Regions from separate parts of the Janthinobacterium sp. GW822-FHT07H10 genome, predicted to be linked through region 2. Evidence: predicted binding sites of a transcription regulator. Region 2 holds the regulator's gene; the other holds the start of a gene.

Region 1 (15,581 bases), on a different contig from region 2:
CGCCGGACATCCTGCACATGTTCCACCAGCACAAATGGCCAGGCAACTTCCGCCAGCTGACCAATTTGCTGCGCACGGCCATCGTCATGGCCGGCGACGAGCACGAAATCTGTTTGCGCCACATGCCCGATGATTTCCTCGACGATATTGAAATGACGCAAGCCAGTGCCGCCAGCGCCAACACCGACCGCATGATCGCCGCCGGCGCCAACCTGGAAGAAATGGAGCAAAGCGTGATCCTCAAATCGCTCGATGCCCACGGCGGCAATGTCTCGGCTACGGCACGGGCCCTGGGCGTGTCGCGCAATACGATCTATCGCAAGGTACCGCATCTGAAATAACCTAAAGTAGACGGGGAAAGCCGGGCGACATCTTGCGCCGGCCCTGCTTGTCGATGGTCATCAAGTCGACGCCGTCCATTTGCGCGGTCATCGCATGCGCGCGTGCGGCGCCCGTCACCATGAATGTGGTCGACAAGCCGTCGGCCAGCAAGCCCGTGGGCGCCACTACAGTGACGCTGGCCAACTCCAGCGGCGAATCGCCGCTCGATGGGGCGAAGATATGATGATGCGCAAAGTCTGGCGTAAACGTGCACTCATAGTCTCCGGAGGTGGCCACGCTGCGCCCTTCCACTTTTAACGTGGCCGTGAGAATTTCACTGTCGCGCGGATCCCGGATGCCCAGGATCCAGGGTTGACGCACGGCACGCTGCCCCCGCGCGATGAACTCGCCCGTGTCGAGCAGCGCATGCCGCACGCCCCGTGCCCGCACGGCGGCCAGCGCCATGTCCGCCGCGTAACCTTGCGCCAGACCATTCAAGGTCAGCGCCATGCCAGGCTGAAGAAAACGCACTTCGCGCCTATTCCACGCCAGTTGCCGCCACCCTACCCGCGCCTGCGCCGCGCGCCGTTGCGCATCGAGCGGCAAGCTTGCCTCGCCGGCCGCAGCCCGAAACAGCTGCCATAACGGTTGCACCGTGACATCAAATGCCCCATCGCTCCATTGCGACAACGCTTGCGCCTGTGCCAGCACGGCCAGCAGGTGCGGATCGGGGCGAGACAGCCGCCCATCGCGATTGAGCTGGAAGACTTGGCTCGCTGGACTGTAAATGCTCATCAGGCGGTCGATATTCCTCGCCGCATGCAAGGCGTCTTCGATGGCCAGCTCGGCCTGGCGCTGCTCGCGGTGCAGGACGGTGACGGCGATGGTCGTGCCAAACGCCAACGCCGCACCACGATACAGGCGCACACCGGAGGCGCTGGCCGTGCCACGCGCCATGCTGCCAGGCAGACACAAGCCCGCCATGCCTGCCACGCTGCCGATGGCGGCGGACATGAATGTTCTACGCTGCATTACTGCTCTCCTCTGCCGTGGCCCGGGCAATCGGGATGGTGCGGGCACGCTTGATCTCCAACATCAAGGGCGCGCATTTTTCATCGCTGGCATGAATCACCACGCAATCCATGCATTGAAAACACTCGCCATAATCGACTTTCCCGTTCGGCGCAATGGCGTGATACTCGCAACGGTGGCGGCAAGTCTGGCACGGCGTGCCGCATTCCTTGCGGCGGGGAATCCAGTCGAGCAGGCGCAAGCGTCCCAGCAGGGCCAGCGCCGCGCCAAACGGACACAGGTAGCGGCAAAAGAATTTGTAGGAAACACTGCTGAGCAGCAGCAAGCCCACGGCATACGCGACAAACGGCCAGGCGCGCGCGAAATTCAAGGTGATGGCCGTCTTGAACGGTTCCAGCTCCACCAGCTGGTCCGTGATCTGGCCGGCAAAAAAGCTGCTGCCAAGAATCGCCAGCAGCAATCCATACTTGATCCATTTCAAACGCCCGTCCAGGCGCGGCTTGACCTTCCACTGTGGCAGACGCAGCCACTGGCCCAGCTTGCCCGTGAATTCCTGCAGGGCGCCAAACGGGCACAGCCAACCGCAAAACGTGCCGCGCCCCCATAGCAGCAGACTGAGCAACACGAAAATCCACAAAATCACCGTCATCGGATCGAACAGGAAAAAACCCAGGCTGCGTCCCGCCATCGCCGCCTGGATGACACCCGTGAGATTGACGATCGATAACTGCCCCTGCGCGTAGTACCCGATGAAACCGATGGTAAATAGCAGGAACAGGCGGCGGAACCACACGAACTGCCGTCCATCGCGCACCAGGCGTTTCTGCCTGGCCAGCGCGCCGGCCAGCAGCACCAGCCCGGCCAGCAGCAAGATCAGTTCCATCCTGCGCTCCTTCCACGTGCCGCGCCACGTGGCATCGTCGCCTTGCGGTGCCGTATAAAACGCGGCCGGCAATCGGTAGCTGAAATCGACGTTGCGCGCGATGCGTTCGGGATACACGATGCCCTTGCTGCGCGTGATGGGCAAGGTAAACGCCAGCGGGCTGGCCGCATCGAGTCCCGCCTGGCTGATGATACGCAACACGGCGACATTCTCCGTCGGCAACAGCGATGCATCCGCCAACTGTAATTCCAGGTCCAGGTCGCGCATGTCGATCGGCAAACCATCCTGTTTCAGCAACAGCCGCTCCGGCACGGTGCCGCGCACGAAATCGTCGCCCAGCACGCTGTAGCGGCCACGCGACATGACGAGGATGGCGTGATCGCCGTCGTCGAGCCGGTTGCGCAGCTTGTTCCAGCTGCGCTCCGTCAACAGACTACGCCCCACGGTGGGGACGGAAACATACGCCAGGTACAGGTCGATGAACACGCCATCCGGGTCGCGCGCAGCCTCGGCATCGAGTCCCGCGCCGGCACTGCCTGCAAACAGGGTTTCCACGTCCTTGTTGCTCAGGCGCACATGCTGGATCAAACCCTGGCCTAGCATCTGCGCGACATCAAGCTTCTGCTGCACCTCCAGGCGGATACGGGCGATCTGGTCCGGATCGCGGCCTTGCGCGAAGCCGAGTTTTTTGCGCGACACTTTCAAGGCCGACGCCAGCACGCTCTGGTTGATGATGCGCACGGAGGCCGTGGCCTTCGACACGCCATCGATATCGGCGTGGGTGGCGTCTGGCGCGCGCTTGCTCTTCGCACCGATGGCGATATTCTGCTTCAGCGACAAACCCTGGTATTGCTTGACGAACTGAAACAGCGGCGCTTCACCTAGGCCATCGAGAAACACGGGTTCATGCTGCGACAGGACGGCAACATCGAGAAATCCGCCTTGTGGATTGATAGCGATCAACAAATTGACGGGAACACCGGAAAAGCCGGGAATGGGCGCCAGGTCCACCGACTCAAAGACATAGCCGACCAGCTCCGTGGCCGTGGCGTTTTGCTTGAACAGGGGCCAGACGGGCAAGTCTATTTCCTTGTCGCCCACCACGAGCGGCGCGGGAAAGCGCCGCACCAGCTCGGCCTTGGCGAGCACGCCCGCCCACGCCTGTCCCAGGATAAACAGGAATAGCCAGCATCCGATAAACAACCGCATCATCCGCATGTACCGTGCTCCGCGCGGCGCCCTGTCGCAAGGCGCCGCATTCATTGATTGCTTAGAAGAAAATGATGCCGCCCAGGGACACGCCATTCATCTTCGCTTCACCACCGGCAAAGCCTTTCGAGCGCGTCTGGCCCAGTTCGCCCACCAGGGTGATGGCGCTATTGAGCGCGTAATACGCACCCAGGGTCAGGTTGGCATTCGACTTCAAGCCGCCCGTACCGGCCGTATCGTCATCGTTCTTGCTGATGCCGTAGGACAAGCCCAGCTTCAGCTTGTCCGTCGTCTTGTACGTGCCTTGCAGCAGCCAGTTCTTCGACTTGGTATCGCCCTGGTCTGCATCGGAAAGAATGCCCAACCCTTTTCCTCCCTGGAAATTGAGCAGCACGCCTGCCGGCCCCATCTGGTAAGAGCCGCCCACTTCCACCCCGCGCATGGTCAGGTCATCGACACCCGTCGTTTTCGAGGTGAATTTTTGCGACTTCACGCCCAGCCAGGCTTTCAAGCCGACCTGCGCATACGTCAGCTGCGCCTGCACTTGCGGACTCGACTTCGAGGAATACGTCGGGCCTGCCACGATGGGCGTATCGGAGACGGGGCTGACCAAGGCCACGTCGACACCGAAGCCACCGGACTTCGGCGAGCTGTACATGATCTGGCCATAGTTGCCCAGATAGGTGTAGCCTGCGCCGATATGGCCCAGGGTCACCCGGCCCCGCTGCGTGGCCTGCACGGGGGCGCCCGAACCCAGCAAAGTCATGTCGGACAGAATGGCATTTGCGCCGAACATGCCGTAGTCGCGGCCCAGCTTGAAGGTACCCATGTGCTCGTTGCCGAACGTAAAGAATGCCTGGCGCACATCGACGACGCTGTTCTGGCTGATGGCGCTGTCCGTGGCGGTCGAGTTATAGATGCCGATCAAGGCTTTCACATCGTACTCGCCCAGGCGCGACGAGGCGGACGTGATCAAGCCATTCGGCAGCAAGCCGTTGCCGATCGTCGTGCGGTCCTTCTCGCCGCCGCAACCGAGCGCCCGGCCGCCCAGCGCCAGCCCGCCCACCGCGTCGCCCGAGCACGACACTTGCGTGTAGTAGGCGTTGACGATGCCGCCCACCGACACGGTCCAGTCGCCGGCCTTGATATCGACGGCTTGCGCCTGTCCCATCGTTGCGATAGTCATGGCCCCCAGGCTCCCCAGCTTGATGAATGCGTTCATGTTTTCTCCCCTTTTCTTCTGTGTTTTTAGTGTGCACACCAGTGATTGATGTAGCTCAATCTTTGGCAATAAGCGTGCCCAGCAATACACAAGGCGGAGAAAGGGGAAATCCGTTTTCAATGTGTGCAACGGCGGACCAGTCGCTGCTGACGGTGTTCAATTTTTGACCGCCGCCAGCGCTTGCCGCTGGCAAGTAAACAAAAAACTGACGGCCTGGACCGTCAGCAAAAAGAAAACACCCGGCGGACAGGGAGACACCCATCCGAGTGGCCCGGGCGCTTCACCCCATTACTTCGATGCCAGCTTGAAGACCCATACGGAGCCGCCCTGCTCGAGGAAGTTGACCTTCTTCGCCACTTCGCCACCCCACAGCGGCACGGCGCCGCCCCAGCCGGAAACGACGGCAACATATTGCGTGTCGCCATCCTGCCAGGTGACGGGCGGCGCCACGACGCCGGAACCGGTCTGGAACTTCCACAGCTCCTTGCCCGTCTTCGCATCGACGGCTTTCAGGAAGCCTTCCGGCGTGCCATAGAACACCAGGTTGCCGGCCGTGCTCATCACGCCACCCCACAACGGCGCATTGTTCTTGATTTCCCACACGATCTTGCCCGTCTTCGGATCGACGGCGCGCATGGCGCCGATGTAGTCGTCAAACAGGGGCTTGATGGTAAAACCGGCGCCGAGGAAAGCGCCGCCTTTCTTGTAGCTGATCGGCTCGTTCCAGATATCCATGCCCCATTCATTCGCCGGCACATAGAACAGCTTGGTTTGCGGCGAGTACGCCATCGGCATCTGGTTTTTGGCACCGAGGAAAGCCGGCGCCGCAAACACGGTCGTGCCCTTCTTGCCCTCCTCTCCCTTGGTCGGGTCGCCAGGACGGCCGGCGGCGATGAAGTTCGGCCGCCCCGTTTTCAGGTCGATGCTGCTGGCCCAGGTGATTTTCTTGACAAACGGAAACGCGTTCTGCAGTTTGCCCGTGCTGGCGTCGATCACATAGAAAAAGCCGTTGCGGTCGGCCTTGCCACCGTAGCGCTTGCCATCCATGTCGAAGGTGACGAACTCGTTGGCGCCATCAAAATCCCAGGCATCGTTGGGCGTGTTCTGATACGCCCACTTGATCTGGCCCGTCTTGACGTCGAGCGCCACGGTGGAGGACGAATACAGATTGTCGCCGGGGCGCAAATGGCTGTTCCATGGCGCCGGATTGCCTGTGCCGAAGTACGCCAGCTTGGTTTGCGGATCGTAGGTGCCGCCCATCCATGTCGAGGCGCCGCCCGTTTTCCACAGCTCGCCCGGCCACGTCTTGTTCGCCGTGCCGGAAATACCATTGTCGCTGGCCTTGCCATCCTTGTCGTAGCGGTGGCCCATATGGCCTTCCACCGTGGGACGGCTCCACACCAGGTCGCCCGTCATGGGGTTGCGCGCTTCGACCCGGCCCACGATGCCGAACTCGCCACCCGACACGCCCGTCAGCAGCAAGCCTTCGGCGATCAGGGGCGCGGCCGTCATCGAGTAACCGGCCGCATAATCGTCGACCTTTTCCTTCCAGACGATCTTGCCCGTGTTCTGGTCCAGCGCCACCAGGTAGGCGTCGAGCGTGCCGAAGATCACCAGGTTGCCGAACAGGGCCGCGCCGCGGTTGACCACGTCGCAGCAGGGCATGATGCCGTCCGGCAAGCGGTGTTCGTACTTCCACAGCTTGGCGCCGGTTTTCAAGTCGATGGCAAAGATGCGCGAATACGAAGCCGTGACGAACATCTTGCCGTTGTGAATCAATGGCTGCGATTCCTGGCCACGCTGCTTTTCACCACCAAACGAGAACGACCAGGCCGGCACCAGCTTGGCCACGGTCTTGTCATTGATTTGCGTCAACGGTGAATAGCGCTGCCCCTGCGTACCCATGCCAAACGACAAGATACTCGCTGGATTCTTCGCCGTGCTGTCGAGCATGGCACTGGTGACATTGCCGACGTCGGCCGCCTGGACCAACGACGCCAGGGATGCCAAACCCACACTGACGACTACCCCCATGATTTTTTTCTGCACAATCATCTCCCTCTGTTATTAGTATGTGTATGTTTCAAGTGCTGCCGTGTTCACGCGGCTGGGCATGCAGCAAGGCGCACTCTTCATCGGTAAACAGGCGCGAACGCGTCAGGAAACGCTTGCCCGTACCGTTGTCGAGTGAAAACATGCCGCCATTGCCATCGACCACGTCGATAATCAACTGGGTATGCTCCCAGTATGCAAATTGCTCGAGTCCCATGTAGAACGGCGTGCCATTCAGATTGCCGAGATAGATATCGGTGTCGCTGATATCGAACTCGCCCAGCGCGTAGCACATGGGCGTGCTGCCGTCGCAGCAGCCGCCCGACTGAAAAAACATCAACGGGCCGTAACGCTCGCGCAACCTGTCCATCATCTCCAGCGCCGCATCGGTGGCGACCACCCTGGCAATTGCTGCACTCATGGCATCCTTTCTGCGCGCCGCCCCTGGCTAAGGGCGCGGCGCCTGTTGCCGGTTTAGAAGAAGCCCAGCGCTTTCGGGCTATAGCTCACCAGCAAGTTCTTCGTTTGCTGGTAGTGGTCGAGCATCATCTTGTGGTTTTCGCGGCCGATACCCGATTGCTTGTAGCCACCGAACGCGGCATGGGCCGGGTACAGGTGATAGCAATTCGTCCATACGCGGCCCGCCTGGATGGCGCGGCCCACGCGGAAGGCGCGCGAACCGTCACGCGTCCACAGGCCGGCACCGAGGCCGTACAGGGTGTCGTTGGCGATCGCCAAGGCTTCAGCCTCATCCTTGAAGGTCGTGACGGACACGACGGGACCAAAAATCTCTTCCTGGAAGATGCGCATCTTGTTGTTGCCCTTGAATACGGTTGGACGCACGTAATAGCCGCCCTCGAGATCGCCCGCCTGCGTGTTGCGCTCGCCGCCGGCCAGCACCTCGGCGCCTTCCTGGCGGCCAATGTCAAGGTAGGACAGGATTTTTTCCAGCTGTTCCTGCGACGCCTGGGCGCCGATCATGGTGGCCGTATCGAGCGGATTGCCCTGCTTGATGGCGGCCACGCGCTTCAGGGCCCGTTCGATGAATTTCTCGTAGATCGATTCCTGGATCAGCACGCGCGATGGGCAGGTGCACACTTCGCCTTGATTCAGCGCAAACATCGTGAAGCCTTCCAGGCACTTGTCGAAATAGTCATCATCGGCATCCATCACGTCTTCAAAGAAGATGTTCGGCGACTTGCCGCCCAATTCCAGGGTGACGGGAATCAGGTTTTGCGCCGCATAACCCATGATCAGACGGCCCGTACCCGTTTCGCCCGTAAACGCGATCTTGGCGATGCGCTTGCTCGACGCCAGCGGCTTGCCCGCTTCCAGGCCGAAACCATTGATGATGTTCAATACGCCAGGCGGCAGCAGGTCGCCGATCAGCTCGATCAAGACCATGATGGAAGCCGGCGTCTGCTCGGCCGGTTTCAGCACCACGCAATTGCCGGCGGCCAGGGCCGGCGCCAGTTTCCACACGGCCATCAGGATCGGGAAATTCCAGGGGATGATCTGGCCCACGACGCCCAGCGGCTCGTGGTAGTGGTAGGCATAGGTTTCCGCATCGATTTGCGCGACGGAACCTTCCTGGGCGCGGATGCAGCCGGCGAAGTAGCGGAAATGGTCGATGGCCAGCGGAATATCGGCATTCATCGTTTCGCGGATGGGCTTGCCGTTGTCGATGGTTTCCGCCGTGGCGATCAGGCTGAGGTTTTGCTCGATGCGGTCGGCGATCCGGTTAAGGATATTGGCGCGCTCGGCAGGCGACGTCTTGCCCCAGGCTTCCTTGGCGGCATGGGCGGCGTCCAGCGCCAGCTCGACGTCTTCCGTCGTGGAGCGGGCAATTTCGCAAAACGGCAAGCCCGTGATCGGCGTAATGTTGGGAAAGTATTCACCTTTGACGGGGGCCACGAACTTGCCGCCAATGTAGTTATCGTAACGTTGCTTGAAAGGGTTGGCGACGCCCAGTTTGCTGATGTCTGCGAGATTCATGTCGTCCTCTATCGGTTTGTAGAATTGGAATATTGCTGCTTAAGTCAAACGTCCTGGTACAGATGGGGTGAGTACACGCAGTCCTCCGCAAATGCCGTGCCAGCTCGCCGCCCCACTACAAACTTAGCGGGTTTTACTGCTGTTACAAGGGAGCGGCGTCAATATCGGCGCATTGATTCCCGTCAGGTGCGGGTAGCCTGGCCACGGCGCGGCGTTTGCGTTTTTGAACAAGGCGCCGATACCCTGCTCCAATCCGCACCAGCCTGGCCATTTGCTGGCTCGAGCCCGCGTCCGCTGCACAATGGAACAGGTGTGCCAGACTGGAACAGCTGTCCCTAGCGAATCACCACGCCCCACGGTAATTCGCCCACGGCAATATCGGCCACCTTGCGCGCGCTGGTCGTGTCGATGACAGACACGCTGTTCGAGCGGCCATTGGCCACGTACAGCTTGGCGCCGTCGGGCGTGATGGCCATATTCCACGGACGCTTGCCGACGGGGATAGTCGCCGTCACCTTGTTGCTCCTCGTATCGATGACCATTACCGTGCCGTCGATACCGTTCGACACATACAGCTGCTTGCCGCCGGGATGGACGACGATGCCATTCGCATTCTTGCCAGCGGGAATAGTGGCGATGGCCTTGCGCTGCATCATGTCGATTACGTACACGGCATTGACCAGCTCGCACGCCACGTAGGCGCGGGTGGAATCGGGGCTGAAGCCGATGCCGCGCGGGCGCAGGCCCACGGCAATGGAAGCCACCTGGCGGCGTTGCGCCACATCAATGACGTCGACTTGCTCGGCCTCTTCCGCACCGACCAGCAGCCAGCGCCCGTCCGGGCTGAAGACGGCGTGTTCCGGGTTACGTCCTTGCACCTTGATATCCGCGAGCAAGTCGCCCGTATGGCCATCGATCAGCGCCACGCTATTGTTTTCCTCGACGGCCACGGCGACATGGCTGCCGTCGAGGGATGCGCTGACGCCTTCGGGCGACTTGCCCAGCGCCACACTGCGCATGAGCGTGCCAGCCGCGTTATCGATCAACAACAAGGCGCTGCTGGCCGCGTCCGTGACAAACAATTGCCGCCCGCCGGGATCAGCGGCGATGCCGCGTGGGCGCTTGCCCGCCGCAATCTGGCGTACCACCTGGTCGGTAGCCGTGTCGATCACGCTCAGGGTGCCCGATTTTTCATTGGGAACATAGGCAAAAGGAGCGGCCTGGACCGCCATGCTGGCCAACACAGGCAGCAGCCAGCAAACCCGGCGCAAGCGTAAGAAGAAGTTGGGCATAATCACCTTTTCAATGAAAAAACACAGGAAAAGCGCGCGGGAGCGGCGCAAGTGACAATTGCTGTATGCAAACGCCGTGCCACTGGCAGGCGTATAATTTCAGCCCACCAATGGAGACATGGCAGGCATATTGCTTGATAAAACTATGCAGACCTGTACCGCGCACGCGGTCAAGCAGGCTTTTATACACATTGGAGAATCCGCATGCAGCATCGTTTCCGCCTGAACACCATCGCCAGCCTGTTTGTCGCCGGCAGCGCCACCTTCGCCCCCCACGCTTTCGCCACCGAGGCGGCAGACCTGGCTGGCGGGCAACTGATGGACACGGTGGTCATCAGCGGCAGCCGCATCGCCCATCCCAGCCAGGAAGTACCAGCCTCCATCGACGTGGTCGACAGCGCCCGCATCCAGGATGGACAAATCCGCGTCAACGCCTCGGAAGCGCTGGCTGCCGTGCCGGGCCTGGTCGTGCAGAATCGCCAAAACTACGCACAAGACTTGCAGATCTCGTCGCGCGGCTTCGGCGCCCGCTCGGCCTTCGGCGTGCGTGGCGTCAAGCTGATCAGCGATGGCATTCCTGCCAGCATGCCCGACGGCCAGGGCCAGGCCGCCACCTTCAACCTCGATACGGCCGAGCGCATCGAAGTGCTGCGCGGACCGTTTTCTGCCATCTACGGCAATCACTCGGGCGGCGTGATCCAGCTGTTTTCCAAGGATGGGCAAAAGCCCCCATCCGTCGAACTGAATGTGACGGGCGGCAGCGATGGCACCAGCAAGGTCGATGTCTCGACGCAAGGCCAGGCGGGCGCCATCGGCTACGTGCTCGACGGCTCGCGCTTCCGCACGGATGGCTTCCGCGACCACAGCGCCGCCACGCGCGAACAGGCGTTCGGCAAGATCACCGTCAAGCCCACCGCGGACAGCAAGCTGACCATCGTCGCCAATAGCCTGCATCAAGGCAACACGCAAGACCCGCTGGGCGCCACCTGGACCACGTTTGCCCGCGACCCGCGCGCCGGCGAAATCGACGCGAGCGACACGCAAAACCCGAAACGCACCCTGGCCGAGCGCTACAACACGCGCAAGAGCATCGACCACCAACAGATCGGCGCCACCTACGAACAGTCGTTCGGCGACGACCGTCTGCATGTGATGGTGTATGGCGGCAACCGCGACGTGATCCAATACCAGGCATTTACCAAGGGTTTTCAGGCGCCAGCGAGCCACTCAGGCGGCGTGGTCGACTTCCAGCGCCAGTTCTACGGCATCGACACCAACTGGCTGCATGTGAACCAGCTGGCCGGTGGCAAACTGAGCACCACCATCGGCATCGACTATGGCCGCTCCAGCGATGACCGCACCGGCTATGAAAATTTCATCGGCAATACGTTTGGCGTGAAGGGCAAGCTGCGCCGCGACGAGCAGGATGTCGTCTCCAGCCTCGATCCGTATATCCAGACGGAATGGCAAAGCGGTCCATGGCTGCTCAGCGCAGGTTTGCGCTATAGCAAAATGAAAGTTTCGGTCAACGACCATTTCCTCAGCAATGGCAACGATAGCGGCAGCCTGGACTTCAGCCATACGACGCCAGTGCTGGGCCTGCTCTACAAGCTGACGCCGAACGTCAACGTGTACGCCAGCGCCGCGCGCGGCTTCGAGGCTCCCACCCTGAACGAACTGTTTTACTCGGGCACGGGCGCCGGTTTCAATTTCAATTTGAAACCAGCCACCAGCACCAACCTGGAAGCGGGCGTCAAGGCCAGGGTCGCCAACAATACGCATGTGAACGCGGCCTTGTTCCAGATCAAGACCAACGACGAACTGGTAGTGGACAGTTCCAGCGGCGGGCGCACCAGCTACCGCAATGGCGGCAAAACCTTACGCCAAGGTATGGAAGTGTCGCTCGATTCCAGCCTGCCGTATGGCTTCACGACGAAGGTGGCGCTGACCAGCCTGCATGCCGTGTATGACCAGGCCTTCGGCGCCGTTAGCGAAGGCAGCCGCTTGCCAGGCGTTCCCAGCGCCAATCTGTTCGCGGAACTGGCCTGGAAAGATACGCTCGACCGCTTCGGCGCGGCACTGGAAAGCGTCGCCAGCAACCAGGTGTATGCGGAAGACAGCAACAGCGAAAAACCGGCGCCCGGCTACACGGTGTTCAATGCGCGGTTCAATGCCAAGCAAAGCATGGGCAACTGGCGCTTCAAGGAATTTGCCCGCCTGAACAATCTGTTTGACAAGACTTACGTGGGTTCCGTCATCGTCGGCGATAGCAACAAGCGCTACTATGAAGCGGCGCCGGGGCGCAATTGGTTGCTGGGTGTCAGCGCCCAATACACTTTTTAAGTACGCCTGAAAAAAGTCCATAACCGCTGCATTGCCTGGTCGCACTATTCGTACTGCCTGTGGCAATGCGCCTTGCCCTGAACAGTGTTCAGGCGTTCTGATGATAAAAAAGCCCGCGCATCGTCCGATGCGCGGGCTTTTCAACTGGAGCGCGAGACTTCAGGGCCGCGCTTCCTTCACCCCATGTTTCTCGAAAATGGCTTTCAATTCGCCGCTGGCAGCCATCTCGTTCATGGCCGCCAGCAGCAGCTTGCCCACGTCCAGTTGCTGCCGGCTGACGGCCAGGCCCACGGCCCAGCCGGCACGCGGCAAGCGGGCGAACGCCACTTCGTTCACGGCGAAGGCCGGATCGCTTTTCAGCACGGACTCGATTTCCGAGCGATTCGCCAGCACGGCATCGAGCTGCCCCGCCTGCAATTGCTGCAAGGCTTCGGCGGCCGTGTCGAAGATGCGCACGTCGTCGCGGTACTTGCCATCGTCTTCGCCCAGCATCAGCATGGCCGCGATCGATACCTTTTCCACGCCGATGCGCTTGCCGGCCAGCGAGGCGACGCCATCGAACTGCGGCACGGCTTGCGTGCGGCGTGCCAGGCGCACGGTTTCCACGTAATACGGCGCAAAGATCTCGACCTTGTCGTTGTCGGCCATCAGTTTTTTATCGACCGGCACGTGCAGCATCACGTCGGCTGGACCGTAACCGAGGTAATGCCCCTTCCACACCATATTGCGCAAATCGTCATTCAGGTTTTCGCCGGCGGGAAATGGCAGCAGACTCAGCTTGAGTCCCAGCTTTTTCGCCAGCGCTTCGGCAATGTCGATATCGATGCCCGCGCCCTTGTCGGAAAACGGGGCGAATTCGCTATACACGGCCACCTTCAGGCTGCCCGACTGTTGCACTTTCTGCCAGTCGGCGCGTACCGGCGCGGCCGCGCACAGGGCCAGGCAAGCGAGCGCAATCATCGCGCGCGCGCGCCGGAGTTGGAATGAACGCATGGGATTCCTTCGTGATCAGTTCGACTCGCGGCGGGTTTCCAGGTAGGTCTTGATGGCCCACATGGCTTCCTGATTGAACACGCCTTCAAACGGCGGCATGTACACGGCGCCGTTGCGCACTTTGCCGTGGCGTATGGTCGCCAGGTAATAATTATCCGTTTCCTTGTAGCACGCTTGTTTCTTTGTCTCATTCTTGATGCTGAAACAATCGCGGTCCAGCTGGCGCAAGTCCGGCGCGATGCCGCCCGAGATGGCTTCGATGCCGTGGCAGCGCGCGCAATTCTGGTTGTAGGCCGAGGTGCCCACAGTCAAGGCCAGCTTGTTGCCCCGGTACGGATTCTGCTCCAGCCACTTGTCGCCCACCTTGGGCAAGCCCGTGGTGTCGACGCCTTGCGGCGTGACATTGCCATGCGCATAGGCATCGGGCAAGGTCAGCAGGGAAGTGAGGGCGACAGCGCCGGCGGCCGCCATGCCGAGCAGGGTAGGAATGGAATAGGTCATGCTGGTCTCCTTGGTTTTTTTGGTCAATAAACAGGAAGAGCAAATGCCATGCCATGCGCGCACGCCCCGCGGCAGGCGAACCATGTCTCAATTTGGAACAGCTGCAACACGCGCCTGTGTCACCGCGCGCGTCAGGCGGCGGCAACCGTACAGATGCTGGCCCGCTCCTGTTGCTCGAAAGTGATACGCACAGGCAAGAACCTGGCGATCACCTCGGCATTCGTCAATGCATGCTGCGACACCTTGCTGCAGCTAAACGTGCCGCCGCCGGCCAGCGCCATCGGCAGCAAGAGCTGGTCGGCCAGGTGTTCGCCCACGGCCGCGTCCGACTTGCAATAGGCGCGCACTTCGTTCAACAGGCGCTTGGCCACCGATTCCGCCAGCAACGATTTTTCGCCGAAGGAAGCAAATACTTCCGTCACGTGTTCATGCTCGAGCGTCAGCAACAGGACATTGCCCGGCCCCTGCTCCGCCGGCAAGCCGACGATGCGCAGCTGCTTGCCGCTCCAGCCCATGCCGCTGGCGACACGCTCGAGCTCGCGCTGCGCCACATTCACGTGCACGCCCGCCACCACGCTTTCCGCAAATCCGGCCTGCCGTTCGCCGCGCTGCAGCAATGCAATGGGCTTCAAACGGGCGCAAGGCTGCACGGTGGCAATCACCTCGCCGCCGCCGGCCGGATAAAAACCATAGCGTCCCAGCGCGATATCGATGTCGGCGCCCATCTGCGCCATGGCCCGGCTATACGCGCGCTGCAGGAAATGCACGGGCGGCGCCATGGGATTATGCGTGCCGCCCCTGATGCGCACAGTCGAGGGCGCATCCGCATGCAGCAGCGCCGGCAGCAAGGTTTGCAGTACCAGGGTGCAACTACCGGCGCTGCCGATGGCGAAACGGTAATCGCCGCCACGCAGGGTGCCCGGCACGAACTCCAGGCTGGATGCGCCCAGCGCAACCGGTGTCATGCGCGCGCCGCAAATGGCGGCTGCAGCCTGTACCGCCACCAGATGCTGGCGCAGCAAACCGGGCTTGGCCCGGCCCGCGCGGATATTGATCAACCGAAATGGCTGGCCCGTGATCATGGACAGGCTCAGCGCCGAGCGCAAAATCTGCCCGCCGCCTTCGCCTTGTGCTCCATCTATTTCTATCATCTCTGCTTTCTTTATTGTTTAACCTTTGACGCAGACGACCTGCTTCAGGATATGCACGACATCGACCAGCTCGCGCTGCGCCAGCATCACCGCATCGATATCCTTGTAGGCCATCGGGATCTCGTCGATCACATTCTCATCCTTGCGGCATTCGACGCCTTGCGTGGCGCGGATCTGGTCGTCGAGGTTGAAGCGCCGCTTCGCTTCCGTGCGGCTCATCGTGCGTCCCGCACCGTGGCTGCAGCTATGGAAACTCTCCGCGTTGCCTTTGCCGCGCACGATAAAGCTCTTCGCGCCCATGGACCCGGGAATGATCCCCAGTTCCCCCGCGCGGGCCGATACGGCGCCCTTGCGCGTGACCAGCACATCCTTGCCGAAGTGGTGCTCCTTCTGCACATAGTTATGGTGGCAATTGACGGCCTCCACATGCGTCTGGAACGGTTTATGGATGACCGTGCGCACGGCCGCGATCAGGTTCTGCATCATCACTTCACGGTTATTGCGCGCGAAACGCTGGGCCCAGCCCACCGCCTCCACATAATCGTCGTAATGCTGCGTTCCCTCTGCCAGGTAGGCCAGGTCCTGGT
Region 2 (15,581 bases):
TCGCCCATACGCTGAGCGTGTATGAAATCAAGCGGCCCAGCAGCTATGTCGACCCCGTCAGCAATGTCTTTTCATTTGGCGGCGAGCAGCGCAACCGCGGCATCGACTGGGGCTTCTTCGGTTCGCCCGTGCGCGACGTGCGCCTGATGGGCGGCGTCGCGTACGTGGATCCAACCCTGGCGAGGACAAATAACGGCGTCAATCAGGGCAAGCAGGCGGCCGGCGTGCCCAGGCTGCAGGCCAAGCTGGGCGTGGAATGGGATGCGCCACCCGTGCCGGGCCTGACCCTGACGGCGAACGCGACGTCGGCGTCGAAGCAATACATCAACGAGGACAATTCCCTGTCGGTACCGGGCCGTACCGTGTATGACCTGGGTGCGCGCTACGCCACCCGCGCGGCGGGCCGGCCCCTGACCTTGCGCGCCAGCGTCAGCAACGTGGGCAACAAGGCGTACTGGGCGCTGCCGCAATGGACCAGCCTGGGCCTGGGCGCGCCGCGTACCTTCATGCTGTCGGGGACGATGGACTTTTAATACGTTTCCAGCGCTTCGCTGCGCGTGCCGCTGGCCTTGTCGGCAATGGCCAGCTGGCAGCGGTTGTCGATGACCTTGGCGTCGAAGCGGTAGCGGGCGCCGGGCTGGAAATGCATGCGGAACATGTGGATCGAGGTTTCATTGCCGCCCGTGGCCAGGGTTGTATTGCTCAGGCAACGCACGACGAGGCGGTGCTGACCGCCGTCGAGCGCGATTTCGGGCGCCTCGCTGGCCAGCTTGCTTTTATCGATCAGCAAGATATCGGCATGGCAGACGCCGGGCGTGAGCAAGCCGCAAAAACTCAGCGGCGACTGGTAAGCCTCGATGATGGCGGGCGTGCCGGGGCCGTGCGGCCCGGCATACGGCGGCATGCTGCGGCACGCGGGCAACAGCGCGGCAAGCAGGGTAATGGGAATGAGTTTGCTGGCGGCCATGGACAATGTGCTGGCGCGCGGCGGATGCCACGCAAGCCAGACTTGCCATTATCTATAATTTTTTCTTGGATGCAATATTTTTTGTCTGCGCCGATTAGTCATCGGCGCCGCGCGCTGGACTGCCCGAGCGGCGCCACGTCCACAGCAGGCCGATGCCGGCCGAGGTGCCGCTATTCTGGCGCAGCAGCGGACTGGCGCGGTTGGCGGCGCCCGTGTACGTATCGTAGCGAACAAAGGCAAGGGCGCGCCAGTCCGGGTGCAGCCGGTACGAACCGCCCAGGCCCAGGCGGGTGAGCATCAGCCCGCTTTTGGCCGCGTATGCAGGGCGTTGATCAGTGGCAAATGCGGGGCTGACGCCATAAAAATAGTCGTTGATGGCGGCATTGCCCAGCACGGCGCCGGCGCTGGCGTCCAGCTGCCACGCCTGGTCATCGCCTTGCAGCGCGTACACGAGGCGCGGTTCGAAGGTGGCGCCCTGGCGGCGCAGGCCGCCGCGCGCTTCGATGACGGCGCGCAAGGGCAGCTCCAGGCCCAGGCGGCTATTGCGGGTCGGTTCGGCCAGCTTGACCTTCAGGCGCGGGCCAAATTCCACCAGCGTGCCGAGGTCCGGCATGCCGCGCCGGGCCGGCACGTCGCTGGAGCGGGCCGGCAAGGACAGCGCGAAACCGATATCGAAGTCGAGTCGGTCCGTATCGAACAGGCGCGCGCCCACGCCGGAGCGGTCGGCGCGCAACACTTTCCCGCGATAAATCAGATAGGGCAGGGCCAGCGTGCGCGTCGAGCGCTCGCTGGCGCCGGGATAGGCGGGCGTGACGGCCGTGCCGCCAAACACGCCCGCTTCCCACAGGGGCAGGGCGGGTTCGGCGGCATACGCCGGCGCCAGCGCGGCGCAGAGAACGGATGTTGCCAGCAACGTGCGTGCGATGTGCATCGACCAACTCCCATGCAGTGCGGCTAGGGCGGCGTGCCGCAAGGCTGGCCGACAGGCAGCGATTCCAGGTCGGCAAACGCGCCCAGCGCCCACGATTGATGCCAGCCCAGTTCGTTGCGCACGGCCAGCGCTTCCGCCGTCTTGCCCTGGCGTTCATACAGGTCGATCAGTGCCTTGTAGCTGAGGGCACTCGATTGCGTGCTGCGTTTCGCCAGCGCGATGGCATTGCGAAAATGAAATTCGGCCGCGTCGTAGCGGCAGGCGGCGCTGGCGGCGCGTCCCGCCTGGTGATGCAGCCGCGCCTGCCACGCGAGGTCGCCCCGGCCCAGTTCGACATTGTCCACGGCCGCCGCGTAGCTGCGCATGGCTTGCGCCCAGTCGCCCTGGCTGGCCGCTGCGCGTCCGAACTGTTCCTGCTGCGCCGCCATGCGCAGTTCCACCTGCGTGGAGCAGGCGGCAAGCGTGGCCAGGAGCAGGGCGGGAACAAGGCGGCGTCGCATGGTCAGGAGCGGGAGTGTGTGGACATGGCGCCACTGTAGCGCATGGGCGGGCGCGCACGTTTGCGCGGCTTGGATGAATTGGGGATTTGTCCGGGCAGCGATGACATATAATTTGCACACGACTTTGTTATCTTTGACATATCACCTCACAGGAGCACCATGTTTTCACGTAAATTCCATTCTTGTGCACAGCTGATGCTGGCTACCTTGCTGATGGGCTTTGTCGCCGCCTCGCCTGCGCGCGCGCAGCAAGCGGCCGTCAAATTGCCGAACGTGGTGATCCTGGCCACGGGCGGCACCATCGCCGGCAGCGGCGCCGACAGCACCACCACCGTCGGCTACACCTCGGCCACCGTGGGCGTCGAGCGCCTGATCGCCGCCGTGCCGGAACTGAAGAAAGTGGCCAACGTGAAAGGCGAGCAAGTGTTCCAGATCGCCAGCGAAAGCATGGGCAACGAACACTGGCTGACCCTGGCCAAGCGCATCAACGTGCTGCTGGCGTCGCCCGAGGTGGATGGCGTGGTCGTCACGCACGGCACCGACACCATCGAGGAAACGGCGTATTTCCTGAACCTCACCGTGAAGAGCCACAAACCGGTGGTGGTGGTGGGCGCCATGCGGCCATCGACGGCCATCTCGGCCGATGGCCCGATCAACCTGTACAACGCCGTCATGCTGGCGGGCAGCAAGGAAGCCGTGGGCAAGGGCGTGCTGGTGGCCTTGAACGACCAGATCAACGCCGCGCGCGAAGTGACAAAAACGAACACGTCCACCACCGACACCTTCAAGTCGCCGGAACTGGGCATGCTCGGCTACATCCAGGGCAGCAAGGCCTTCTTTTACCGCCAGTCGACGCGCAAGCACACCTTGGAAGCGGAATTTGACATCAGCAAGCTCGATGCCTTGCCGCAAGTGGATATCGTCTACGGCTATGCCAATATGAACCGCGTCGGCATCGACGCCTTCATCGCCGCCGGCGCCAAGGGCATCATCCATGCGGGCGTGGGCGATGGCAGCGTGGCCGCGCAAATGAAGCCGGCCCTGGTGGAAGCGCGCCAGAAGGGCGTACTGATCGTGCGTTCGAGCCGCGTCGGCCAGGGTATCGTGGCGCGCAATGGCGAAGCCAATGACGATGAACTCGATAGTGTCGTCTCCGATACGCTGAACCCGCAAAAAGCCCGCATCCTGCTGATGCTGGCCTTGACCAAGACGAATAGCACGCAAGAAATCCAGCGTATCTTCTACACGTACTGATCGCCGCTGCGCCGGGCCAGCCTTATCGGCTGAGCTTAAGCAGGGCGTAATAAATTATTGGATGTCCGACTTCCATGCCCGGCGCCCTGCGGCCTTGCCCGCTGCTGGCAGTGCTTGCACTGCCAGCAGCGGGCGCCTAGCAGAGCATCCGGTTCTGTTCGTCATAACGTCACAATAATTTCCCACGACCTACTTGGCCGATTTACGCTTGCCCGCTTTGCTGCCATACTTCGCTTCTGAACAATTTCCTGGCAGAAGCTGAGATACTGCCCTGGCCCATGGCTATCCTGTCCGACATCATTCTGTACCCCATCAAATCCTGCGCCGGCATCCACTTGCGCGAGGCGATCCTGACGCATACCGGGTTGATGAGCGAGCACGTGTTCGACCGCGAATGGATGGTGGTGGACGAACAGGGCCGCTTCCTGACCCAGCGCGAACACCCGCGCATGGCGCTGATCGTGCCGCGCATCAAGGCCACCACGCTGGAGCTGCGCGCGCCGGGCATGCTGCGCCTGGAAATCGAACTGGGTTTGCCCGATCCGCAACGCGCGCCCATGCTGGACGTGCACGTGTGGGACGATACGCTGCGCGCCTACGATTGCGACGACGTCACGGCCGCCTGGTTTTCCAATGCCATCGGCGTGCCGTGCCGCCTCGTGCGCTTCCACCCGGACGTAGTGCGCGCCACCAGCGCCAAGTGGACCGATGGCGTGGCCGCGTCGACCATGTTTGCCGATGGCTACCCCGTGCTGGTCGCCGGTGCCGCCTCGCTCGATGACGTCAATGACAAGCTGCGCGCTGCCGGCCGCGACGCGCTGCCGATGAACCGTTTCCGGCCGAACCTGGTGATCGGCGGCATCGGCCCCTTCGAAGAGGATTACGCCGACTTCCTGCAATTTGGCGCCACCGTGCTCAAACCCGTCAAGCCGTGTTCGCGCTGCCCGATTCCCTCGGTGGACCAGGCCACGGGCGTGCCGGGACCGGACCCGCTCGACGTCATGTACGGCTACCGCGCCAAGCCCGAGCTCGACGGCGCCATCTGCTTCGGCATGAATGCCATCGTCACGCAAGGCGGCGATGAGCGTATCGTGGTGGGGCAGGACATCGGTTTCGAACTGGCATTTTAAGCATGGCGCCCGCACACAAGGGTTTAAGGTTTCTATGAATCAAGCAATTTCGCCAGAGCCAGGCCAGCCGGGGAGCGATGCCAACGCGCCGGCCCAGCGCATTGCCAGCCTCGAAGCCGAGAACCAGGCCTTGCGTGCGCGCATGGCTTTCCTGCTGGAACAGGTCGAGCGCAACCACGACATCATGTGCCGCCACCAGGCGTTCGACCTGGAAATCGTCGGCGCGTCCACGTTTCCCGAATTGATCGGCACCATTTTTCGCACCTTGCCCGTGATTTCCGACCTCGACGGCGTGACCCTGAGCCTGCTCGACGAGGATGACGATATCGTGCTGGTGATGGAAAAGCTGGGCGTCGACTTCAGCGCCTTCCCGCAGTTGCTGTTCGTGCATGAAGTGGCGCAGCTGGGATTTGCGCCGCAAGCGTCCGTGGCCGAGGGCGAGGCGGCCCTGCCGCCCATGCCGCTGCTGGGGGCGTTCGACGCGGCCGTGCATGGCCCGCGCTTTCCGGAAATCAGCGTTCCCTTGCGCAGCGTGGCGCTGGTGCCCTTGCTGCGCAACAAGCGCCTGATCGGCAGCCTGAACCTGGCCAGCAGCGACGTGACGCGTTTTACGCCCGCGCTGGGCACGGATTTCATCAAGCACATGGCATCCATCATCGCCATTTGCCTGGAAAACGTGATCAGCAATGAAATGCTGAAATACATCGGCCTGACCGATTCGCTGACGGGCGTCTACAACCGGCGCTATATCGACCGCCGCCTGCTGGAGGAAATCGCCCGCGCGCGGCGCCAGAATTATTGTATTTCATGTATGTATATCGACATCGACCACTTCAAGCTGGTCAATGACACGCATGGCCACCAGGGCGGCGATGAAGTGCTGCGCGAAGTGGCCACGCGCATCCGCAAGGAATTGCGCCGCTCCGATGCGCTGGGACGCTTCGGCGGCGAGGAATTCGTCGTGCTGCTGATCGATGCCGACCTCGATAGCGCCACTTTCGTGGCCGAGCGCATCCGCGCCAGCATCGCCGACACCATGTTCGACTTGCCGGGCAGCGCGCAAACGTGGGTCAGCGTGTCGATCGGCGTGGCCAGCCTCGAGGCGGACGCGGCGCTGCTAGCCATCGAAGCCGTGGCGCAGCAACTGGTGGCGCACGCGGACCAGGCCCTGTACCAGGCCAAGGCCGGTGGACGCAACCGTGTCGTCAGCTGGCAGGCGCAGGGCGAATAATTATTTCAGTAGCAATGTTTCTGCTTTGGCTACGGCGTCGGCTGTGCCGCGCAGCACCACCACGTCGCCGATGGCCAGCTGGGTCTCGGGCGTGACTTCAAGGCGGCCGCGGCCGCGGCGGATGGCCGTCACAAAGGCGCCGCAGGCGGCCACGTCGATCGTGCTCAGGGGCAAGCCCACGCACTGGGCGCCGTCGCTGACGGTGACCGTGTGCAGGCGTTCCAGCTCGGCATCGTCGCCGGCGTCGCTGGTGCCGTGGAAATAGCCGCGCAGCGACGCATAGCGCTCTTCGCGCGCCGCCTGCACGCGGTGCACGACGCGGCGCAGCGGCACGCCCATCATGATCAGGGCGTGCGAGGCCAGCATCAGGCTGCCTTCCATCAATTCCGGCACCACTTCGGCCGCGCCCGCCTTTTTCAGCCGGTCGAGGTCGCTGTCATCGTGGCTGCGCACGATGACGGGCAAGGTGGGCGCCAGCTCATTGAGCAAATGCAATAATTTGAGCGCCGACGGTGTGTTGGCATACGTGATCACGACGGCGCTGGCGCGGTAGATGCCGGCCGCCACCAGGCTTTCGCGCCGGCCCGCGTCGCCATACGATACGTGGGCGCCCGCCAGCTGCGCCTCCTGCACCCGCTCCGGGTCCAGGTCCAGCGCGTGGTATTCGATCTTTTCTTCCGCCAGCAGGGTGGCCAGGCTTTGCCCGCTGCGCCCGAAGCCGGCGATCAGCACGTGTTTTTGCGACGCCATGGTGCGCGTGGCGATCCTGGTCAGCGCCAGCGACTGCATCATCCAGTCGTTGGCCGCCAGTTTCATGACGATGGCGTCCGACTTGGCGATGAGGAAGGGCGCCACCAGCATCGACAGCACCATCGACGCCAGCACCACCTGCACGACGAAGGGGTCCATCAGCTTGATGCCGCCGGCCAGGTTCAGCAGGACGAAGCCGAATTCGCCCGCCTGCGCCAGCGCCAGGCCCGTGCGCAGCGAAACGCCCGTCGACGAGCCGAACAGCCGGGCCAGGCCCGCGATCAGGGCAAACTTCAGCAGCACGGGGCCGCACAGCAAGAGCAGCACCAGCCACCAGTTGTCGAGCACGACGCGGATATTGAGCAGCATGCCGACAGTGATGAAGAACAAGCCCAGCAGCACGTCGCGGAATGGCTTGATATCCTCTTCCACCTGATGCTTGAATTCCGTCTCGGAAATGAGCATGCCGGCCACGAAGGCGCCCAGGGCCAGCGACAGCCCGGCCCGTTCCGTAATCCAGGCCGCACCGAGGGTGATCAGGAGCAGGTTGAGCATGAACAGCTCTTGCGAGCGGCGCTTGGCGACGATGGTCAGCCAGCCGCGCACCATCTTCTGGCCGATGAACAGCAGCAAGATCAGCACGACCAGCGCCTTGCCGCCGGCCCAGGCCAGGGTTTCGGCCAGGTTGTCCGAATCGCGCGTCAGGGCGGGAATGAGGATCAGCAAAGGCACGACGGCCAGGTCCTGGAACAGCAGGATGCCGATGATCTTGCGGCCGTGTTCGCTTTCCAGTTCCAGCCGTTCCGTGAGCATTTTCGAGACGATGGCCGTCGACGACATGGCCAGCGCGCCGCCCAGGGCGAATGCGGCTTGCCAGCTCAGGTGGATGTAGGCGGACAGGTAGCGGGCGACGAACCAGCCGAAGACGACGGTGGCGACGATGGTGGTGACCACTTGCGCCATGCCGAGGCCGAAGACGATGCGCCGCATGGCGAGAAACTTGGGTAGCGAAAATTCCAGTCCGATGGAAAACATCAGGAAGACGACGCCGAACTCGGCCAGCGTATGGCTCGCTTCGTTTTCCGCCGCCAGGCCCAGCGCATGGGGGCCGATGACGATGCCGACCGCCAGGTAGCCCAGCATGGGCGGCAAATGCAACATTCTGAAAGCGACCACGCCCAGTACGGCGCTGCCGAGTAACATCAGGGTCAGTTCAAGCGAGGAAAACATGGGTTGCCCGGGAAGCTCAGTGGAAATCGTTGTTTGTTGTGACTGGCAAGTTTTTTGCTTTCCTAATTCGTTTATACTTTGGGCATGAGTGTAACCCATGAAAAAACAATGCTGAAAGCTTTTGATCGAATTGACATGCAGGCGACCACCGAGCGCGCCGTGGCGCTGGCGCGCACCACCCTGCAGATCGAGTCCGACGCCATCGTTGCGCTGCATGCGCGCCTGGCCACGGACGACAGTGTGGGCCGCGCCGTGGCAATGTTGCTAGAATGCAAGGGGCGTGTCGTCGTCTCGGGCATCGGCAAGTCGGGCCATATCGCGCGCAAGATTGCCGCCACCCTCGCTTCCACCGGCACGCCGGCCATGTTCGTGCATCCGGCCGAAGCGGCCCATGGCGACCTGGGCATGGTTACCTCGGACGATGCGTTTATTGCCATATCGTATTCGGGCGAATCGTCCGAACTGATGGCCATCATGCCGGTCGTCAAGCGCATGGGCGGCGTGCTGATCGCCATGACGGGCAAGCCGAATTCGAGCCTGGCCCAGCTGGCCGATGTGCATCTGGATATTTCTGTTGAGAAAGAAGCCTGTCCGCTGAACCTGGCGCCGACGGCCAGCACCACCGTCACCCTGGCCCTGGGCGATGCGCTGGCTGTGGCGCTGCTGGATTTGCGCGGCTTCAAGGAAGAAGATTTCGCCCGCTCGCACCCGGGCGGCGCCCTGGGCCGCCGCCTGCTGACGCACGTGCATGACGTCATGCGCAGCGGCGAGCAGGTGCCGAAAGTCGCCGTGCAAGCATCGTTGCTGCAGGCGCTAGAGGAAATGACGAAGAAGGGCATGGGCATGACGGCTGTCGTCGACGCGGACAACCGCCCCGTGGGCGTGTTTACCGACGGCGACTTGCGCCGCATGTTCGAGCGCGTGCAGGATTTCACGAAAGTGGCGATCCGCGACGTCATGCATGCGCAGCCGCGCAGCATCGCGCCCGAGCGCCTGGCCGTCGATGCCGTGGCCGTGATGGAGCAGTACCGCATCAACCAGATGCTGGTGGTCGACGCCGATGGCAAACTGGTCGGCGCACTGCATATTCATGACCTGACACAAGCGAAGGTGATCTGATGGAGAGCGTGGCGGACAACCTGGCGCGCGCGGCCAAGGTCAAACTGATGATCTTTGACGTCGATGGCGTGCTCACCGACGGCAGCCTGCATTTCGGCCCGGACGGCGAAATGATGAAGACGTTTAATGTGTATGATGGCCTGGGCATCAAGCTGCTGCAGGAATCGGGCGTGCAGACGGCCATCATCAGCGCGCGCCGCTCGGCCATCACGGCGCGCCGCGCGCAAGATTTGGGTATTACCCATGTGCATCAGGGCGGCCACGACAAGCTGACGCCGTTTCGCGAATTGCTGGCGCTGACGGGCTTGACGGAAGAACAATGCGGCTATATCGGCGACGACGTCATCGATGCACCCATCCTCAAGCGCGTCGGTTTTGCCGTCAGCGTGCCGGGCGGACGCCCGGAAGTGCAGGGCCTGGCGCACCACGTGACGCAGGCCGGCGGCGGCCGTGGCGCCGTGCGCGAGATTTGCGAATTCCTGCTGCGTGCACAGGACAACTATGCGCGCGTCATGGCGCCGTTCCTGGAGTGAGGCGCGAGCCTTGCCGCCAGTAACATTTGAAAGAGTGAAGCAATATGCGTAAGCCAGGAGGCGCCCATCGCTGGCGCATGATTTTTACCGTGCTGGGAGCGGTCGTGTTCGCGCTGGGCAGCTTTTGGCTGCTCGAAGTGATGAACAAGAATGGCCAGGACATCACGGCCAGCAAGCACCTGGACGAACCCGACTATTTCATCACCAATTTCAGCCTGGTGCGCATGGATTTGACTGGCAAGCCCAGCTATATCGTATCCGGCACCAAGCTCACGCATTACCCGGCCGATGATTCATCCGATATCGACCAGCCTTTCGTGCGCAAGCTGACGCCCGGCATGCCGCCGATGAACATGAACGCGGAGCTGGCGCATATCGACGAGGGCAATACCCGATTGCAGCTGCACCGCAAGGTCGTGATCGACCGCGTGGCCAGTCCCAAGGCGCAGAACCTGACGCTCAAGACGGAAGCACTGACGGTGTTCCCCGATGAAGAGCGCATGGAAACGGACGTGCCGGTCGACATGCTGATGGGGGTCTCCCACGTGACCGGCGTGGGCATGAAAGCCAATAACGCCACCGGTGTGGTGGAAGTGCAGCAGGCGCTGCGCATCGTCCTCCCGCCGAAACCGCGCCCGGCCGCGGCGGCACACTGACAGAATGAAACAAGGAAACCATAATATGAAGAACATCTTGCTGTTGACTCTATTGTCGACCGTCTGCTCGCTGGGCGTGATGGGTGCGGCGCATGCCGAGAAGGCCGATTCCGAGAAGGAAGCCGTCATCACGGCCCAGCGCGGCCAGATGGATGACATCAAGCAAGTCCGTACTCTGACGGGCGACGTGGTGCTGGTGAAGGGCACCTTGACCATGAAGGCGGGGCGGGCCCTGATCACGGAAGACCCGCAAGGCTACCAGTTCATCACCTTCTGGGCCGATCCGGGCAAGCTGGCCACCTTCCGCCAGAAGCGCGATGGCGCGGGCGACCTGTGGGTCGAAGGCGAAGCGGAGCGCGTGGAATACGATAACAAGACGGAAGTGGTGAAACTGTTTTCCAAGGCCAAGCTGACGCGCCTGGAAGGCACGAAAATCACCGATGTGGCCAATGGCGCCTTCATTTCATATGACAGCCGCAACGAAGTGTTCAAGATGGAAAACAGTGACAGCGGCACCAGCGCCCCGGGCGCCGGTAGCGTGCGCATGGTGATCCAGCCGAAGACCAAGGCACCCGCGGCGGAGAAAGCGCCGGCGGCGCCCGCGCCAGGAAAGAAATAATGGAAAATACACGTTGCGGCAGTACCCTGATCGTCCGCGGGCTGCAAAAGACCTATGGCAAGCGGCAAGTCGTGCATGATGTTTCGCTGCAAGTCGAATGCGGTGAAGTGGTGGGTCTGCTGGGGCCGAACGGCGCCGGCAAGACCACCTCGTTCTACATGATCGTCGGCCTGGTGCCGTCGGATGGCGGTACCATCGATATCAGCGGCGTGGATATTTCCAGGCTGCCGATCCACCGCCGCGCGCAGATGGGCCTGTCCTATCTGCCGCAGGAAGCGTCCGTTTTCCGCAAGCTGACGGTGGAAGACAATATCCGCGCCGTGCTGGAAATCCAGACCGTCGAAGGCCGTCCGTTGACGAAGGCCGAGATCGAGGAGCGCCTGGATAAATTGCTGGCCGACTTGCAGATTGAAAAGCTGCGCGAGAACCAGGCCCTGTCGCTGTCGGGCGGCGAGCGCCGCCGCGTGGAAATCGCCCGTGCGCTGGCCACGGACCCGCGTTTCGTGCTGCTCGACGAACCGTTCGCCGGCGTCGATCCGATCGCCGTGATCGAAATCCAGCGCATCGTGCGTTTCTTGAAGGAGCGCAATATCGGTGTGCTGATCACCGACCATAATGTACGCGAGACGCTGGGTATCTGCGACCGTGCCTACATCATCAACCAGGGCTCGGTGCTGGCGTCGGGACGCCCCGACGACATCATCGCGAACGAGTCGGTACGCCGGGTCTATCTGGGCGAACACTTCCGCATGTGAGCCAATGAAACAATCATTGCAGCTGCGCACCTCGCAGCACTTGGCACTGACGCCGCAGTTGCAGCAATCGATACGCCTGTTGCAATTGTCTACCCTGGAATTGCACCAGGAGCTAGAGCAGCTGTTGACGGACAATCCCCTGCTCGAGCGTCTCGACGATCCGCTCGACCGCTCGTTGCGCCTGCTGTCCGATGGCGCCTTGAGTTCGACGGCCGCGCCGGCCGAGGCACCGCCTCAGCCACCGAGCCAGGAGGCGCCCGCCGCGCCGGCCGAAGCGGATGGGTTTGACGGCGAGGCGGGCGAGAGTCCGGCCGCCATGGATGGCGGCGACAGCGACTGGAGCGAAGCGAGCCGTGGCAAGGCGCCCGACGACGAAGATGCCCGTCCGCAACTCGAAGCCCATCACTGCACCTTGCGCGAACACCTGATGGAGCAGATGCGCGTGACGGTGCTAGAATTGCGCGACCGCGCGCTGGTCGAGCTGATCATCGACGCCCTCGACGACAATGGCTACCTGGAAGAGTCGCTCGACGACATCCTGGCGCGCCTGCCGGCGGAGCTGGACATCGACGCCGACGAGCTGCGCACGGCACTGGCGCTGCTGCAAAGCTTCGATCCGCCAGGCGTGGGGGCGCGCAACGCCTCCGAATGCCTGGCGCTGCAAATCAAGCGTTTGCCGCATATCGCCCTGGTGACGCGCCGCATGGCCATCGTCATCGTGGAAAAGCACCTGGCCTGGTTTGCCCAGCGCGATTTCAACAAGCTGAAAAAAGCCCTCGATTGCGACGACGAAGACTTGCGCGAGGCGCAGACCGTGATTCGCCTGTGCAATCCGCACCCGGGCGCCGTGTTCGCCTCCGACGTTTCCGACTACGTGGTGCCGGACGTGGTTGTCAAGCGCGCGCGCAATGGCTGGCAGGTGACGCTGAACAATGACGTCATGCCGCGCCTGCGCGTCAATGCCATGTATGCCAACCTGCTCAAGCAGGGCAAGGGCGAAGGCGCCATGGGTGCACAGTTGCAGGAAGCCAAGTGGCTGATCAAGAATATGCGCCAGCGCTTCGACACGATCCTGCGCGTGGCGCAGGCGATAGTAGAAAGACAAAAGAACTTTTTCTCGCATGGGGCCGTTGCCATGCGCCCCCTTGTGCTCCGTGAAATAGCTGATACACTGGGTTTACACGAGAGTACTATCTCGCGGGTAACAACTCAAAAGTACATGCTGACCCCGCACGGCATGTTCGAGTTGAAATATTTCTTTGGTAGCCACGTCGCCACCGAAGCGGGGGGCGAAGCGTCATCGACGGCGATACGGGCATTGATCGTGCAACTGACAGGAGCAGAAGACCCTAAAAATCCTTTATCCGACAGTAAGATTGCGGACATGCTGGGAGAACAAGGCATGGTGATTGCGCGACGTACTGTTGCCAAATACCGGGAAGCGTTGAAAATTCCGCCAGTGAGTCTGCGTAAGTGCTTGTAGTTTTTTCGGTTCCTCTGCGGGCCGGATACGATGGATACCGCACGAACCCGATCATCTTTAGGAGTGTGTATGAATCTCACCATCAGCGGACATCATCTCGAAGTGACACCAGCCATTCGTGAATACGTACAAACGAAGCTGGAGCGCGTGAAACGTCATTTCGATCACGTTATCGATATCGCCGTGATTCTGACCGTGGACAACCTCAAAGAGAAAGAAAAGCGTCAAAAGGCCGAAGTCAACCTGCGTCTGAGTGGCAAGACCGTCTATGTGGAAAGCCTGGCGCAAGACCTGTATGCCGCGATCGATACCCTGATCGACAAGCTGGACCGGCAAGTGATGAAATACAAAAGCAAAGTGCAAGGGCACGGTAAAGAGGCGATCAAGCATCTGCCAGACAACTCAGAGGATGAAGCCGTCGTCGCCGTCTAAGGCCACCCGCTTCTCGCAGTTGTGATCAACTAAGGGCGCACATCTTGCGCCCTTTTTTGCGCCCGTCACCCTTGCGCACGGATCGCCTGGCCGAACGCAAGGTTGCTCCTGCAGGCGCTAGAATGTTGGCACTTTCACTTCTTGCCTGCCTGCCATGAGCGACTTCGTCCACACCTCCATCCGCAACCGCACCGCGCACATCGTGCTCGACCGCCCGAAAGCCTTGAATTCCCTGTCGCTGGAGATGGTGCGCACCATGAGTGCCGCCTTGCTGGCCTGGCGCGACGATCCGCAGGTGGACGCCGTGGTGATACGCTCGAGCAGCGAAAAAGCCCTGTGCGCCGGCGGCGACATCCGCTTCTTTTACGATGCGGGCCGGGCCACGCCGCAGGGTGGCAGTGCATTGCTGGAAGATTTCTTTACAGAAGAATATGCTTTAAATCATTTAATCCATTTCTATCCGAAACCGTATATCGCCGTGATGGATGGCGTGGTGATGGGCGGCGGCATGGGCGTGGCGCAGGCCGGCCCCGGCAACCGCTTGCGCATCGTGACGGGCCGCACGCGCATGGCCATGCCAGAAGTCAATATTGGCCTGTTCCCCGATGTGGGCGGCAGCTATTTTCTGTCGCGCCTGCCTGGCCAGCTGGGTCTGTACCTGGGCTTGACGGGCCTGACCATCGGCGCGGCCGATGCGCTGTATACAGGCCTGGCCGATGTGTATCTGCCGGAGACGGCCATGGAGGCGCTGACGGCCCTGTTCGAGTCGACGCCCGGTGAAGGCTTGCCGGTGGCCATCAAGGCCCTGGCGGCGCCATTCCAGGCGCAGGCTGGCGTCTCTGTGCTGGCGGCCGCGCGCACGGCGCTGGACCGCCATTTCAGTGCCGCTTCCGTGGCGGCCATCATGGCATCGCTGGCGCAGGATGACAGTGCGTTCGCGGCCAAGGCGCTGGCGGCAATGCGTTTGCGCTCGCCGCTGATGATGTCGGTCACCCTGGAATTACTGCAGCGCGGCGCACACCTGGGCGTGGCCGATTGCCTGCGCATGGAGCGCACGCTGGTGCGCCACAATTTTGCGCATGGCGAGGTGCTCGAAGGCGTGCGCGCGCTGGTGGTCGACAAGGACAATGCGCCGCGCTGGCAGCCGGCCAGCCTGGACGAGGTCGATGCGGCCATGGTGGCGCGCTTCTTTGCACCGGTCTGGCCGGCGCAAGTGCATCCGCTTTGCCATCTGAATTAACAGGGCCACATACAAGCGACGCGCGGTCGCCTGGCGTTCTAGCTACGTTCGCGGTGGCGCAGGACGACGCGTTCATTCGGGCTGAAATACTGCGCCAGCCGTTCCGCCATGTACACGGAGCGGTGCTGGCCGCCCGTGCAGCCGAGCGCCACGGTCAGGTAGCTGCGGTTGTCGGATTTGAATGATGGCAGCCATTTCTCGATGAAGGTGCGTATGTCGGCCAGCAGCTCGAGTGCGCTCGGTTGCGCATCGAGGAAGGCGATCACGGGCGCGTCGCGGCCGTCGAGCGGGCGCAAGGCCAGGTCGTAATAGGGATTCGGCAGGGCCCGCACGTCGAAGACGAAATCGGCATCGAGCGGCACGCCCAGCTTGAAGGCGAACGATTCGAAGAACAGGGTCAGCGGCGCCCGTTCGGAGGCGACGATATCCTTGATCCAGGCGCGCAGCTTGTTGGCGCTCAGTTCCGAGGTGTCGATCACATGGCCCAGCTGTTCGATGGCCGACAGGCGTTCGCGCTCTTCCGAGATGCATTCGATCAGGGTGCGGCGGCTGGCCGGGTTCTGGTTCGGACGCAGTTCATGCGACAGCGGATGGCTGCGCCGCGTTTCCGAGAAGCGCGCCACCAGCGAGTGCGTGGTGGCTGTCAGGAACATGACCTTCACGTCATGCCCCTGGTCGCGCAGCAGCGCTACATTGTGCGGCAGGCTGGTCAGCGACTCGGCGCTGCGCGCATCGACGGCCACGGCCAGTT

What was found. Region 2 encodes sigma-54, which starts transcription at its own class of promoters, with help from an activator protein. Its sites were predicted from a motif close to TGGCANGNAANCTGCTTT; they were not measured.
Region 1: adh (aldehyde dehydrogenase) is a predicted target of sigma-54. The motif match lies at 8,799-8,816, and genes of this name have one in related genera.

Annotation. Positions count from the first base shown of each region.
Region 1 covers NZ_JBXAKS010000026.1:5,327-20,907, reverse strand. Annotated here, with positions in the region: gene AC1RDJ_RS28020 (sigma-54-dependent Fis family transcriptional regulator) at 1-341, shown strand, start outside; gene AC1RDJ_RS28015 (FAD:protein FMN transferase) at 343-1,353, opposite strand; gene AC1RDJ_RS28010 (4Fe-4S binding protein) at 1,343-3,448, opposite strand; gene AC1RDJ_RS28005 (porin) at 3,507-4,667, opposite strand; gene AC1RDJ_RS28000 (hypothetical protein) at 4,723-4,929, opposite strand; gene AC1RDJ_RS27995 (methanol/ethanol family PQQ-dependent dehydrogenase) at 4,956-6,701, opposite strand; gene AC1RDJ_RS27990 (DUF779 domain-containing protein) at 6,751-7,140, opposite strand; gene adh (aldehyde dehydrogenase) at 7,194-8,714, opposite strand; gene AC1RDJ_RS27980 (beta-propeller fold lactonase family protein) at 9,050-9,946, opposite strand; gene AC1RDJ_RS27975 (TonB-dependent receptor family protein) at 10,211-12,349, shown strand; gene AC1RDJ_RS27970 (substrate-binding periplasmic protein) at 12,509-13,342, opposite strand; gene pedF (cytochrome c-550 PedF) at 13,358-13,843, opposite strand; gene rtcA (RNA 3'-terminal phosphate cyclase) at 13,975-14,994, opposite strand; gene AC1RDJ_RS27955 (RtcB family protein) at 15,013-15,581, opposite strand, start outside.
Region 2 covers NZ_JBXAKS010000003.1:66,979-82,559, reverse strand. Annotated here, with positions in the region: gene AC1RDJ_RS08130 (TonB-dependent siderophore receptor) at 1-533, shown strand, start outside; gene AC1RDJ_RS08125 (hypothetical protein) at 530-967, opposite strand; gene AC1RDJ_RS08120 (MipA/OmpV family protein) at 1,062-1,898, opposite strand; gene AC1RDJ_RS08115 (hypothetical protein) at 1,922-2,398, opposite strand; gene AC1RDJ_RS08110 (type II asparaginase) at 2,558-3,652, shown strand; gene AC1RDJ_RS08105 (MOSC domain-containing protein) at 3,931-4,782, shown strand; gene AC1RDJ_RS08100 (GGDEF domain-containing protein) at 4,817-6,013, shown strand; gene AC1RDJ_RS08095 (monovalent cation:proton antiporter family protein) at 6,014-7,993, opposite strand; gene AC1RDJ_RS08090 (KpsF/GutQ family sugar-phosphate isomerase) at 8,102-9,112, shown strand; gene AC1RDJ_RS08085 (KdsC family phosphatase) at 9,112-9,645, shown strand; gene lptC (LPS export ABC transporter periplasmic protein LptC) at 9,690-10,301, shown strand; gene lptA (lipopolysaccharide transport periplasmic protein LptA) at 10,327-10,920, shown strand; gene lptB (LPS export ABC transporter ATP-binding protein) at 10,920-11,675, shown strand; gene AC1RDJ_RS08065 (RNA polymerase factor sigma-54) at 11,680-13,158, shown strand; gene hpf (ribosome hibernation-promoting factor, HPF/YfiA family) at 13,228-13,590, shown strand; gene AC1RDJ_RS08055 (enoyl-CoA hydratase/isomerase family protein) at 13,745-14,830, shown strand; gene rapZ (RNase adapter RapZ) at 14,869-15,581, opposite strand, start outside.